DNA from 2 places in the Candidatus Methylopumilus turicensis genome. Region 1 is predicted to be linked to the other one. Evidence: predicted binding sites of a transcription regulator. Region 1 holds the regulator's gene; the other holds the start of a gene.

The links. The regulator sigma-54, encoded in region 1, starts transcription at its own class of promoters, with help from an activator protein. The targets are predictions, from matches to a motif close to TGGCACNNTTCCTGCT.
Region 2: the regulator sigma-54 is predicted to act here: its motif matches at 3,667-3,682, upstream of BN1209_RS08405 (TorF family putative porin).

Annotation. Positions count from the first base shown of each region.
Region 1 covers NZ_LN794158.1:110,653-118,086, reverse strand. Annotated here, with positions in the region: gene BN1209_RS00650 (monovalent cation:proton antiporter family protein) at 1-360, opposite strand, end outside; gene BN1209_RS00645 (KpsF/GutQ family sugar-phosphate isomerase) at 465-1,463, shown strand; gene BN1209_RS00640 (KdsC family phosphatase) at 1,544-2,005, shown strand; gene lptC (LPS export ABC transporter periplasmic protein LptC) at 2,037-2,768, shown strand; gene lptA (lipopolysaccharide transport periplasmic protein LptA) at 2,779-3,312, shown strand; gene lptB (LPS export ABC transporter ATP-binding protein) at 3,322-4,044, shown strand; gene BN1209_RS00620 (RNA polymerase factor sigma-54) at 4,074-5,555, shown strand; gene hpf (ribosome hibernation-promoting factor, HPF/YfiA family) at 5,586-5,912, shown strand; gene hprK (HPr(Ser) kinase/phosphatase) at 5,931-6,881, shown strand; gene rapZ (RNase adapter RapZ) at 6,881-7,434, shown strand, end outside.
Region 2 covers NZ_LN794158.1:1,657,066-1,664,499, forward strand. Annotated here, with positions in the region: gene gshA (glutamate--cysteine ligase) at 1-676, opposite strand, end outside; gene BN1209_RS08395 (ammonium transporter) at 802-2,298, opposite strand; gene glnK (P-II family nitrogen regulator) at 2,309-2,647, opposite strand; gene BN1209_RS08405 (TorF family putative porin) at 2,734-3,606, opposite strand; gene eutC (ethanolamine ammonia-lyase subunit EutC) at 3,998-4,804, opposite strand; gene BN1209_RS08415 (ethanolamine ammonia-lyase subunit EutB) at 4,809-6,206, opposite strand; gene eat (ethanolamine permease) at 6,282-7,434, opposite strand, start outside.

The DNA.
Region 1 (7,434 bases):
TGCGCCACTCACGACCAATGCAGCCTTCCAGTCAAGATCAAAGCTCAAGCACAACAGCATGATGGCCCCCATCGTGATGAGGACCTGTAAGCTACCAATCCCTAATACAATTCTGCGCATCGCGTATAGCTGACCAAGGCTGAATTCTAAGCCTATGCTAAACATCAAAAAAACAATCCCAAACTCGGCAAGCTGACGGTTAGCTTCTGTATCAGGCAAAAACCCAAAGCTTTTCGGCCCCAGCAACAAACCGACCAAAATATAGGCCAACATTGCAGGCAATTTAAGCGCACGAAATAGTGCAACAACAAGCACTGAGCTGACGAGCAATAACAGAATAGCTGGGAGGGTTTCGTGCATAAGTTCTTAAATGATGCAAAATGTATGCCGACTTTGCTAAAAGTCGGTTTTATTTGCAAATGTATCCTTTATTCGTGATGGATTCCCTTTTATACTTGGCGGGTATGGAAAAATCATCATTACAAAAATCAAGCGCCAACAAAACGCCTATCGAGCTAGCAAAAACAGTGCTGTTAATCGAAGCAAATGCGGTTGAAGCACTTGCACAAAAGCTAGACGACAACTTCACTCAGGCAGTAAGCCTTATTTTACAATGCCAAGGCCGGGTTGTGGTGAGTGGTATGGGAAAATCTGGCCATATTGGCAATAAAATTGCAGCCACATTAGCAAGCACTGGCACACCCGCTTTTTTTATGCACCCTGCGGAAGCAAGCCACGGTGATTTAGGCATGATTACTAAAGACGATGTTGTGATCGCGCTCTCCAACTCTGGCGAGAGTGATGAACTTCTCACTATTTTGCCATTGCTTAAACGCATGGGCACAAAAATCATCAGCATGACCGGCAAAAATAATTCAACACTTGCAAGACAAGGTGACGTGCATTTAGATGCAGAAGTTGCCGTTGAAGCTTGCCCACTTGGCTTAGCACCAACAGCCAGCACCACTGCAATGCTAGCACTAGGTGATGCACTTGCTTTAGCGGTGCTAGATCAACGTGGATTTTCAGCAGAAGATTTTGCACGCTCCCATCCAGGCGGCAGTATCGGCCGTAAGCTTTTCATCCGCATTCAAGACGTTATGCGAACGGGTGACGCGATTCCTAGCATACACATTCAAGCCAGCTTAAAAGATGCGCTGATTGAAATGTCTCGCAAAGGACTAGGCATGACTGCTGTTGTGGATAATCAAAACAAAGTGGTGGGGATATTCACCGATGGCGATTTACGTCGCGCCTTTGAAAATGGCGTTGACGTTAATCAAACGGTGATTCGCGATGTGATGCATGCAAATCCGCAAAATATCCACCCAGAACAGCTTGCTGTAGAGGCTGTTGAAATCATGGAGCAAAGAAAAATTACTGCCTTGTTGGTCGTAAACCAACAAGGTGACTTATTAGGTGCATTAAATATGCACGATTTACTGATCGCAAAGGTGGTTTAACAGTGGCTTTAACAGACAATATTTCAATTGAAGAACGCGCTAAGAAAATCAAAGTAGTGATTTTTGATGTGGATGGCGTCATGACCAATGGCGGCCTCATGCTCGGGGATGATGGCTTGGAATACAAAAACTTCCACTCGCAAGATGGTTTAGGTTTAAAGCTTCTTCACAATACGGGTCTTAAGATGGCCATTGTGACAGGTCGAACTTCTAACGTGGTCACTAAGCGCGCTGAAAACATCAAAATCACGCACATTTACCAAGGTGTTGAAGATAAATTAGAAGCGTTTAATGAGATTCTGAAAGACTTAAACGTCACGGCTGAAGAATGTATGTTCATGGGGGATGATGTGATTGATCTACCACCAATGCGCCGGGCTGGATTAGCGGTGACCGTTCCACACGCCATGCCATTGGTAAAAGAATATGCGCATTACATTACCACTCGTGAAGCTGGACATGGGGCAGTGCGTGAGCTTTGCGAATTGCTCATGAAAGCGCAAGGAACGTTTGACGGCCAAATGGCAAAGTTCCTTAAATAAACTGACGCCATTTTTTAGCGCTAGGCTTGATATGAATGGACGAAACACGATTATTTTTCCACTGGTTGTATTGAGTGTGCTCGCATTCATTACTTTTTGGATTAATAGTACCGTCCAATCTGACACCAAAAGAATCGACGGTAGTCATCGTCACGATGTTGATTACTTTGTAGAAAACTTTGTCACGACAAAAACTGACGTCAATGGCAATCTCCGCCACATGCTTGCAGCGGTTGAAATGCGACATTATCCCGATGATGATACGACAGAACTGATCAGACCTCGCTTCACGCAATTCGGGCAAAACAAACCTTACACGCAAATCGAAGCGCAACGAGGGTTTATCTCTGCCAATGGTGAAGAAGTGGTGTTTAAAGATAAGGTTATTATTGTTAGACAAGCATTTGAGGGGCGTGGTGAGATGCGCTTAAAAACAGACTATTTGAAAATTTTACCTAAAACTGAGTACGCGACTACTGACAGTGATGTTGTGATTACCCAAGATCCTAAAACGATCATTCATGGCACTGGAATGATTTATGATAAAGATGGCAAAAACTTTACATTGCAAAAAAGAGTCCGTGTCCATTATGAAAAGCCCCATGTCAAATCAACGCTTTCAGTATTGCCTAAAGACGAATCAAGCGCTAAGGTAAACCCCAAGGAAGTGACAAATAAAACAACCTCAAATAACAAGGCAAATAATGTCAACAAAACTTCAACCTCATCGCGAAAATCAAATCGCGATAACAAGAAAAACTGATTTCGGAGTCATGATGCTGCGTCATTTTTTTCTCTACTGCCTGATTGCCTTGTTTGTCACACCCGCTTGGGCTGAAAAGGCGGACAAAGACAAACCAATTGAAATTGAAGCAGATACTGTGACGGTGAATGATGCCAAGAAAATTAGCGTTTACACTGGGAATGTGATTGTTACACAGGGGACATTACTCATCAAAGCAGACAAGTTAGTGGTGCGTGAAGACGAGTCCGGCTTTCAACACAGCTCCTCTTACGGCAATCCTACGACGTTTAAACAAAAGCGTGAAGGAAAAGATGAGTACATGGAAGGCTCTGCACAACGTATCGAATATGATGGTCGGATGGATAAAGTCCAGCTTTACTCCAAAGCATGGGTAAAACGTGCCAACGATATCGTGCATGGCGACTACATTATGTATGACGCTAATGCCGAATACTCTGAAGTCATTGGCGGCGGATCAAAGTCTGCCACACCAGCAACGCCAACGGGTCGTGTAAAGGCAATTATTCAACCTAAAAGTAAACCAGCGCAAGATAATCAATAAAGCATCACCATGACCGAGTTAATTGTTCAAAATTTACGCAAGAAATACAAAGCACGCACTGTCGTACAAGACATCTCGCTACACATTAAAAGTGGAGAAGTTGTAGGCTTGCTAGGGCCTAATGGTGCCGGTAAAACAACCAGCTTTTACATGATTGTTGGCTTAGTCCCCTCTGACGATGGGCGCATTATTCTAAATAGTAAAGACATTAGCCGTTTACCCATTCACCAGCGTGCAAGAATGGGAATTTCTTATTTACCCCAAGAGCCCTCTGTATTCAGAAAGTTAAGTGCAGCAGATAATGTGCGTGCTGTATTGGAGTTAAAGAAGATTACACCTGGTGCACTAGAGACGCGGCTTGATGAACTCATGGAGGAGATGCATATCTCTCATATACGTGACAACTTAGCCATCAGTTTGTCTGGCGGGGAGCGGCGTCGCGTTGAGATTGCACGTTGCTTAGCTACTGACCCAAAATTCATTTTATTGGATGAACCCTTTGCGGGTATTGACCCAATTGCCGTGCTGGACATTCAAAAAACCATCAAATTTTTAGCGGCCAAAAACATTGGTGTGCTGATTACCGACCATAACGTTCGAGAAACATTGGGTATCTGTGATCGCGCATATATTGTGAATGAGGGGCGTGTTTTTGCCTCTGGCACTTCTGCAGAAATTATTGAAAACCAAGACGTGAGAGCAGTCTATTTAGGGAAAGATTTTCGTCTTTAATCAGCGAGATCAGCCAAATCAAGCACTCAATGAAACAAAGCTTACAATTCAAACTCTCACAAAACTTAGCGCTAACCCCGCAACTGCAGCAGTCTATTAGACTCCTCCAGCTTTCATCACAAGAGCTCAATCAAGAGCTTGAAACCATCTTGCAAGAAAACCCATTGCTCGAACGCACGGATAAAAATGACGATGGGTCAGACAATATAAACGAATTCAGCATAGAAGGGTTTGCGACAGCAGATTCAGTGGTTAGCATTACTCCTGCCCAAACAAACGAGCAAAATCAGAACGAAAGCGCATTTCAAGACTCATTAAGCGATGATTACTTTGGTGGAACCAGCAATCATCGTTGGGAAGAAAACAACCATGCTGATGAAGATATCGACTACACATTTCAAGAAGTCGTTGTACCTTCCTTGCGCGAACACCTCATCAGTCAACTTCATTTAATGCCGCTCTCAGATCGAGATCAACTGCTTTCAATGGTGCTCATTGATGCGATTAATGAAGATGGATACCTAGAGCAATCTCTCGAAGAAATCGCTGAAATTCTCAACGCAGAACTTGAAGTGGACATGCTGGAACTTGAAACTGCACTCAAACACATACAACACCTTGACCCACCAGGCGTGGGGGCTAGAAACTTATCCGAATGCCTCACATTGCAACTCAAGCTGCTGCCAAATGAACTGCGAGAAGAGAATAAAAACGTGTTTGATTTAGCCCTGCAAATGGCGGAGCAACATTTACCATCACTCGCGTCACGCGACTTTGCCAAACTGAAAAAAAACCTCCGTTGCGATGATGAGAGCCTTCGCTTAGCCCAGAAAATGCTTAAGCATCTCGATCCGCGCCCAGGAAGTGAATTCACAAAACTCGCCTCAGGTCATTATATTCAACATGAAATTATGGTGAAAAAAGTCAAAGGGCAATGGCTTGCAAGTTTGAATGATGAGGTCGTTCCTAAATTACGTATTAATAAGCTCTATGCCGATATTCTGAAACGTAATCGAGATAGCTCAAGCCAATATTTAAATGGCCAAATGCAAGAAGCAAAATGGATGATTAAAAATATTGAGCAACGGTTCTCCACGATTTTAAGAGTGTCTCAGGCAATCATTGACCAACAAAGTCAGTTCTTCGAACATGGCGAGATTGCAATGCGACCCTTGATACTCCGTGAAATTGCAGATGCACTTGGTTTACACGAATCAACTGTCTCACGTGTAACGACGCGAAAGTACATGCTCACACCACGTGGCGTTTACGAGTTAAAATATTTTTTTGGAAGCCATGTCTCGACAAATACAGGTGGCGCATGTTCAGCAACAGCCATTCGAGCTCTGATTAAACAATTGGTGGCAGAAGAAAACCCAAAAAAACCTTTTTCAGATAATCAACTAACTGCAGTATTATCAAAACAAGGCATTGTCGTTGCAAGACGTACAATCGCTAAGTACCGCGAGTCTCTTAACATACCTGCGGCCAACCAACGCAAGTCCTTGTAAGACTTGCATCACTACCAAAAGGAGTTAATCATGAATTTACACTTAACGGGGCATCACTTAGAAGTTACTCCAGCGTTACGTGAATATATCGAAACAAAATTGGCTAAACTCAGCAATCATTTTGACCATATGATTGATGTTAAAGTGACATTGTCGGTGGAAAAACTGGTACAAAAAGTTGAAGCGACGATTCATGTTCCTGGGGCTGATTTGCATGCCGAATCAAGTGATGCAGATATGTATAGCGCCATTGATTTATTGGCCGACAAGCTTGATCGTCAGGTATTGAAACATAAAGAAAAAAATGCGGATCATCACAAAACAAATGGTGCTGTGAAGCATCAAGCAACTGAGTAATTCACTAGGTAACTTCTGATGGCCGAAATTAGCGTACACCAGCTTCACCAAGAAACCCGCCGCAAGCTCAAACTCACTTGGGTGGCGGGTAAATCTGGCGGAGACAATTTATTAAACAGTGAGACAGTTTCCAAGCCCTCGCTGGCTTTAACTGGTCATCGTAATTTCGTCCATCCCAACCGCGTTCAAGTCCTAGGTTGTGCGGAAATGGACTACTTGAACGGCTTAGATCCAGAAGAACAAAAACAGTCGATTAATCATTTATTCTCTCAAAAACTTGCAGCCCTCATCGTTGCCAATGGAGAGAAAGTACCGACTGAGCTAATGGTGGCAGCAGACAATCACCAGACTGCTTTAATGACATCGCCGTTGGCTAGCCCAAACTTAATGGATTTATTAAGCCATCATTTAGCACAAGCTCTGGCTGAATCAACCAGTGCACATGGCGTATTCATTGAGGTTCAGGGCTTTGGTGTGCTGATTAAAGGTAGCCCGGCTATTGGTAAAAGTGAGTTGGCATTAGAGCTGATATCACGCGGCCATCGTTTAGTCGCTGACGATATTGTCGATTTTTATCGTGTATCACCTGAGCGCATTGAAGGCCGCTGCCCGCCTTTATTGCAAGATTTTCTAGAAGTGCGCGGATTGGGCATTTTGAATATCCGTGCGCTCTTTGGTGATAGCGCTGTGAAGCCAACTAAGCCGCTTGATTTAATTATTCAGCTTGAAATGGCTGACACATTAGCCCCACAAAATTTAGATAGACTCAAAATCAAATCACATGATGAAGACGTGCTAGGCATCAAGGTGCAAAAAGTTGTCATTCCTGTTGCTGCTGGTCGCAACATTGCTGTTTTAGTCGAAGTAGCTGTTCGCAATCACATGCTTTTATTGCGCGGCGTCAATGGCACCAAGCAATTTATGGATAGGCAAGCACGCGAACTTAAAAATAATGCGAATCAAGACTGATGCAACTGATTATCGTCACAGGCCTATCTGGCTCAGGTAAAAGCGTGGTCCTCAAAGCCCTTGAGGACACTGGCTATTATTGCGTGGACAATCTGCCCGCAACCCTGCTCCCGCAAATCTATGAAAATTTAAAAGGCACTCAGAATCGAGTGGCGATTAGCACTGATACCAGAAGCGGGGCATTAGAAGCCCTGCCTGAGAATATTAAAAAATTAAAAGCTGTAGGCGTTAACGTTCAAGTGTTGTTTCTTGAATCGACCAAACAAGCTTTAGTTAAAAGATTTAGTGAAACGCGTCGGCGACACCCACTCAGCAATGAGGATATTACGCTCGGAGAAAGCATAGAACTTGAGCGTGAATTATTAGCACCACTTTCTGAGTTGGGACATCACATTGACACGAGTGAATTAAGCGCGAACACCTTACGGGGCTGGGTGAAAGATTTTGTCGCTCAAGAAAATAAAGAAATCACGCTCTTATTCGCCTCTTTTGGGTTTAAGCATGGCATTCCGCTTGATGCAGATTTTGTATTTGATGTGCGCTGCTTGCCAAA
Region 2 (7,434 bases), 210 kb from region 1:
TGCCTAAAAACGCAGCGAATTGTTCAGCCACTTGGTTGTAAGCAGAAAAATGTTCAGATTTGCGACGTGTTGCCCAGCCGGCATGCAAAGGTGGAATCAGATTTTGCTCTACCCCTTTCAAAATATCAGGAATACCACCTGACAAATCATTATTCAGAAGCACTGCACAACTATCAAACCCCTCTAAAGTGAGGCGATTTTTAACGCGCTTGACTGGCTCCAGCAAAATGGTTTGGCCCGGCTCAATTTCAATTTGGGTCGGCTCAGTAATTTCAGGATTGATGCTACCAATCCGCACATCCAAACCCGCTTGGCGCAAAATATGCGCAAGAGCAGCCACGTTACGCAAATAGAAAGTGTTACGTGTATGGTTCTCTGGAATCAGTAATAAGCGATGCGCTTCAGGACAAATCTTTTCAACAGCGACGGTTGCCGCTTGCACGCACAATGATAAAAAAGCCGGATTAAGATTATTAAATCCGCCTGGAAATAAATTGGTATCCACAGGCGCAAGCTTGAATCCGGCATTACGCAAATCTACCGAGGCATAAAATGGCGAGCTATGCTCGAGCCACTGCACACGAAACCAATGCTCAATCTTAGGCATGTTGTCGAGTATATTTTTCTCTAATGCCAGCAGAGGGCCTTTAAGTGCGGTCGTCAGATGTGGAATCATGAATGGGCATATCCAAACAATTAAATTAGCTGCTAATTTTAACGCAGTTATCTATGAATCACGCAGATATAAAAAAAGCGAACATTGCTGTCCGCTTTTTTATTTACCTCTAGTAACCCATCAGTTTAGACATGGTAAGCGCGCTCACCATGTTCACTGGTGTCTAGACCTTCTCGTTCCATTTCTTCGCTTACACGTAAACCAACAACAAGGTCCACAATCTTGTAAGCCACCACAGCAACCACGGTTGACCAAACAACTGTCACGCCCACACCCCAGGCCTGACTAGTCACTTGCGTCAACATATCATAACTGCCAACAGCATTGGCGACGTAGTCGTAAACGCCAGTGCCACCAAACGCTGGATTGACCACAATCCCCGTCCCAATCGCACCAACAATACCGCCTACTCCGTGCACACCAAATACATCGAGTGAGTCATCGTAACCAAACCAACTTTTTACTTTTGATACAAATAAGAAGCAAATGGGTGAAACAACGAGACCCAAAACAATTGCACCCATCGGGCCTGCAAATCCGCACGCTGGCGTAATCGCGACCAAGCCTGCAACCGCACCTGAAACACCACCCAACATCGATGGCTTGCCTTTAGTGATCCACTCAACAAAGGTCCAAGAAAGTGTTGCCGCACAGGTTGCTAGTAAGGTGTTCACGAACACTAGGCCAGCAAACCCTGTCGCTTCTAAATTTGAACCGACGTTGAAACCAAACCAACCCACCCACAATAACGAAGCACCGATCATCGTCATCGTTAAGCTATGTGGTGTCATGGCTTCTCTACCATAGCCTAGACGTCTACCAAGCATGATTGAACCAACCAAAGCCGCAATACCCGCGTTGATATGCACGACTGTGCCGCCAGCAAAATCTAAGGCGCCTTTTTGGAACAAGAAACCTGCACCAGCAGTTGCAGCATCTGCCGCAGCTTTTGTGGTGTAAGCATCAGGACCTGCCCAGAACCAAACCATGTGAGCAATTGGCAAGTAAGAGAACGTGAACCAAAGCACCACAAATAACAATACCGCTGAAAACTTAATGCGTTCCGCAAATGCACCAACGATCAGAGCCGGTGTAATGGCAGCAAACGTCATTTGAAAAGCGACATAAATGTATTCAGGAATCACAACACCCTTACTAAAGGTGCCAACAACTGAATCGGGTGTAATGCCTTGTAAGAACGCTTTAGATAAACCGCCAAAAAAGGCATTGCCATCAGTAAAGGCTACGCTATAACCATACAAAGCCCAAAGCACACCGATGAGTGAGAAAATCACAAACGTTTGCATCAAAATTGATAGCATATTCTTACTGCGCACCAAGCCGCCGTAGAATAAACCCAAACCTGGAATCACCATTAAGGTGACTAAGACGGTTGCCATAATCATCCAAGCGATATCGCCCTTGTTTGAAACTGGCGTCGCGGCAACCTCATCGGCAGCGACAGGTGCAGCAGGCACAACCGCGGCAGCATCTGTGGCTGGCGCAACTTCAACGGCTGTTGCAACTGCTTTGGTATCATCCGCGTAACTAACACTGGTAACACCAAATACGCCCAGCCCTAATGCACTAATTAACGCGAGCGTTGATAATAATTTTTTCATGTCTGTCTCCTTATAGCGCTTCAGGACCGGTTTCACCGGTGCGAATGCGATAAACCTGCTCAAGATTGAAGACAAAAATCTTGCCATCCCCGATTTTTCCTGTCGTTGCAGACTTCTCAATCACTTCGATCACTTGATCAAGCATTTCATCTGAAATCGCCACTTCTAATTTCACTTTAGGCAAAAAGTCCACCACATACTCAGCGCCACGGTAAAGCTCTGTATGGCCTTTTTGACGACCAAAGCCTTTAACTTCCGTCACCGTGATTCCTTGAACGCCAATCGCTGAAAGCGCTTCACGCACTTCGTCAAGCTTAAATGGCTTGATAATCGCTGATACAAATTTCATGTTATGTCTCCTCACTATGGTTGAAGATATGCAGGCCATATAGCCCACATATCTTCAAATAGCTTTAAAAATAAAACGCTTTCGGATTAGAAGCTTTTTGTGATGCCAACAACGAACTTACTTTTATCGACTGTTGATGTGTCAGATGCTTTGTCGAATGATAAGAAGCCTTTATATGCATCGCTGCCTGTGGTTCCTGTATAAAACGCATTTACTGACCAACCAGCCAAAGTGCCTTCGAATGTTTTTGTAACACCTAACTTGTACCAAGTCCAATCTAAACCAGTACTATTTGCAATGGTTTGATGGCCAACTTCGCCAGCTACGTTAATAGCCATAGGGAAATCATAACTAGCACTAGCACTATAGTAATAAGAACCCTTTGTATCACCAGTTAAGCCTGCTGATGCATCACCAGCAAAACTTTGACCATTTGGTGGGTTAGTAGCGGCTGTACCTGAGTTGTTTGTGTTCCAGCCGTAAAACTTAGTTGGCATATAACCGCCTTTAACCATGAACCACTTCCAGCCTAAACTGCCGTACAACTCCAAGGTATTTAGTTTAGATTTTTGATACGCGAATACTGGGGCTTTAGAAAAATCAGCATCAGGATAGTAGATATATGTTCCACCGATGTCATATTTAAAGTCTGTTGCAAATGTATTGCGGAAGCCAGCAGAGAAATCCATCTCTACGTTTGCATTTGGCAACCAATGGCTAGATACGTTAGAGCCCCAAAAACCAACATAAGCGCCCGAAACGTGGTCTGCTTCGATACCAGCTTGCACCGCTGGGTTGCCCCAAGTTTGAGACTGACCGCGCCAGATGTAGTCGCTCACCAATGAAACGCTCGTTGGGAATGTCCATGTTGGGGTTGCAGCCGCCGCTTCAGCAGCCATCACAGCTTGTGATGAGGCCAATGTGCCAAGAACGGCAACAAGTAATAATGATTTACGCATAATTTTTCCTTTTAATATGAAGTGCAAAAAAATAAAAACAAAGTTTTACGATTTATATAAAGCAATCGCCGTGCCAACTTTTAAAGTAGATAAAAACGAAGATTTCAAGTGAGGTGTCATACAAGATATCCAACCTCATGTTTTAAATGAGCATTATTAATTTCATTAAAAATTAATAAGTTAGAGCCTAGATGGCACAATGTCGCTAACAAGCTTGCTAGACAAAGACCTCGTTAACTAGACGGCCAATGTAAAAAAGTATCAGGGCTTACACAAAGTGCAGCGCCACCTAAATGCACCATTAACTGACAAAAGGCGCATATCGCACCAATCAAGTGCGAAAGCTTTAGCGTAATATTCGACGGCTTTGTGGGCGGATATTGACTGAGCCCTATGTCAGCAACTGTTGGGCATCCTTATCAATTTGGTGCACATCGCTTTCGTCCTTCAATGCGACTCCTGAAACTTTAAGTCGCATAGATTCTTGAGCAAGCCACATCAATTTCTTAGCAGCGGCTTCATAATTCAACCCCTCTGGCCGTACATTTGAAATGCAATTGCGGTCAGCATCGCTGCAACCGACTTTGGGCTGATAGGTTAAATACAGCCCCAAACTATCTGGCGAACTCAAGCCAGGTCGTTCGCCAATTAATAAAATCACCATGCGCGCATGCATCAACTCGCCAACTTCATCGGCCAAAGCAACGCGGGCTTGGCTGGCAATCACCACAGGGCCAAGCTTCCACTCGCTAGGCATGGTTTGTTGAATGGCCTGCAACATGGGCGCTGCATGCTTTTGCACGGCTAGCGATGAGAGTCCATCACCAATCACAATGCTGACATCTATTTTTTCTTGTGGAAGGGCTTTGATAATTTCGGCGCTTTCATCGCTTAATCGACGCCCCCAATCTGGCCTTAATAAATAACTGGCCCGATCAGGCGCACGGCTATGCAATTTCAAGACCTCAACACCAAGGCTTTCAATTTGCGATTGCAAGATATCAGTGTCTAAAGCTAAATGCACCGCATCTCGCGCCATGGCATGGGACATTCCAAAGCTTAAAATCTCTTTGGTCGGCAAGCTGCTGCCAACACGCCCCAGGGCAATACGGGCCCGGGTAAATTGTTTAAGATCGCCCCAAGGGTCTTGCACCGTACTGGCTGAAGTTTTGATTGTTGGCCGAAATTCTTTGGTCATTTGGTTAACTCGCATTCAGCAAATGTTTAGGCATGTTTTGTAACAAACGATGCGCTTGGGTGACAGGCTGGACATTGCCTTTTTCATCCATGATATGCATCTGTTTTAACCATTTTTCAAACTCTGGCGCAGCGCGCAAGCCTAGTACTTTTCTTAAGTACAACGCATCGTGGAAAGAGGTGGTTTGGTAATTGAGCATAATGTCATCCGCACCTGGAATGCCCATGATGAAAGTCAACCCAGCATTAGCGAGCAAGGTCATCAATGTGTCCATGTCATCTTGGTCAGCTTCCGCATGATTGGTGTAACAAACATCACAGCCCAGCGGCACGCCTAATAACTTTCCACAAAAGTGGTCTTCCAAACCTGCACGGATAATTTGTTTACCATCGTACAAATATTCTGGGCCGATAAAGCCAACCACGGTATTAGAGAGTAGCGGTGAAAAGTGTCTCGCCACCGCATAAGCGCGAGCCTCGCAAGTCTGCTGATCCACCCCGAAATTTGCATTCGCGGAAAGGACTGAACCTTGCCCAGTTTCAAAATACATGACGTTATTGCCGACTGTTCCGCGATTAAGCGAAAGTGCTGCGGACTGTGCTTCTGCAAGCACAGCCAAATCTATCCCAAAACTCTTATTCGCTTTTTCAGTGCCCGCAATGGACTGAAATACCAAATCTACTGGTGCGCCTTTTTCAATGACCTGAATTTGATTGGTCACATGGGTCAAGATGCACGACTGCGTGGGGATTTGATATTGATTAATGATTTCATCCACCAAGAAATATAAGTCCATCAAAGCAGGAATGCTATCCGTAGCTGGGTTAATACCAATGACGGCATCGCCTGAACCATAGAGCAAACCATCTACAATAGAAGCGGCAATCCCGCGCGGGTCATCGGTGGGATGGTTAGGCTGTAAACGTGTGGAAATATGACCTGGTAAGCCAATCGTATTTCTAAATGCCGTAATCACCTGACACTTCTTAGCCACCAAAATTAAATCTTGGTTACGCATCAGCTTGCTGACGGCGGCAGCCATTTCCGGCGTGATGCCTGGCGCAACCCGAGTGAGCGTTGCTGTATCCACTGCATCAGTCAGCAGCCAATCCCTAAAGTCTCCCACTGTGAGATGACTTATTTCTGCAAAGGCTTGCTGATTATGCGTATCGACTATGAGTCGCGTGACCTCATCTGACTCGTAAGGAATGATCAAATCTTCTAAAAAAGTTTTCAGCGGAATCTCAGCCAAGCACATGCGTGCCGCCATTCTTTCGGCGTACGTCTCTGCGGCAACACCCGCTAAATAATCACCAGACCTCGCAGGCGTGGCTTTAGCCAGCACAGCTTTCAAGTCTTCAAATTGATAGGTATGACTGTCGATGGAATAACGATAAATCATAAGCACCTTAATGGATAAAACCGCGCCAACAATCTGACGCGGTTCTTAATTTACACCCTAAAAACTAAACTGTAATTAATGATTATCAGATGAAGCATCACGGTGATGTTGCGTCATGCTGAAGTACACAAAACCAAGCGCCATCAAGCCAAAGAACACCAAGCTTAATTGTTGGTTAAAGTAAATCATGGTCACCAAGCTAATACCCGCCAACACTAATGCAATTGCTGGGAATAATGGATAAGCAACTGCCTTGAATGGACGGTCTAAATTTGGCTCAGCCTGACGTAATTTAAACAAGCTCAACATTGAAACGATGTACATCACAATCGCACCAAACACAGACATCGTGATTAAGTTTGCCGTCAATGTCATGCCAGCAAATTGGAACTCATCACCAGCAATCGCAAGCACACCCACTACAGCACCGGCAATAATGGCACGATGCGGGGTTTTAAATTTCTCATTCACTACACCAAAAAACTTAGGCATATAACCAGCACGAGACAATGCGAAAATTTGACGTGAATAACCCAAAATAATGCCATGGAAAGAAGCAATTAAACCAAACAAACCAATCCACACCAACATATGTAACCAACCACTGTTCTCACCCACAATCATTTTCATGGCTTGTGGCAATGGGTCGTTAATATTGGCAAGCGCTTTCCAATCGCCAGCACCGCCCGCAAACACCATGACACCAATTGCTAATGCGACCAACGTTAAAATACCAGCGATGTAAGCCTTAGGAATTGTTCTGCGAGGATCTTGTGCTTCTTCCGCTGCCATCGCTACGCCTTCAATGGCCAAGAAGAACCAAATCGCGAAAGGAATCGCAGCCACAATGCCTGAAATAGAAGCTGAGCTAAATGTGTCTGCACCCGACCAGCCATGTGCCACAAAATTAGCCATTGAGAAGCCTGGAGAAACAACGCCCATAAATACCAGCAATTCCGCAATCGCCAAAATAGTGACGAATAATTCAAAGGTTGCCGCAATGCGAACACCCACAATATTGAGCAACACAAAAACTAAATACGCACTCATCGCAAACGTTTTTGGATCCACGGTAGGGAACTGAACGTTCAGATAAGCGCCAATCGCCATCGCAATGGCTGGTGGCGCAAACACAAATTCAATTAAGGTGGCAAAGCCTGCCACATAAGCAGCTTTAGCGCCAAAAGCGCGTCTTGCATAAGCAAAAGGGCCGCCAGCATGTGGTATA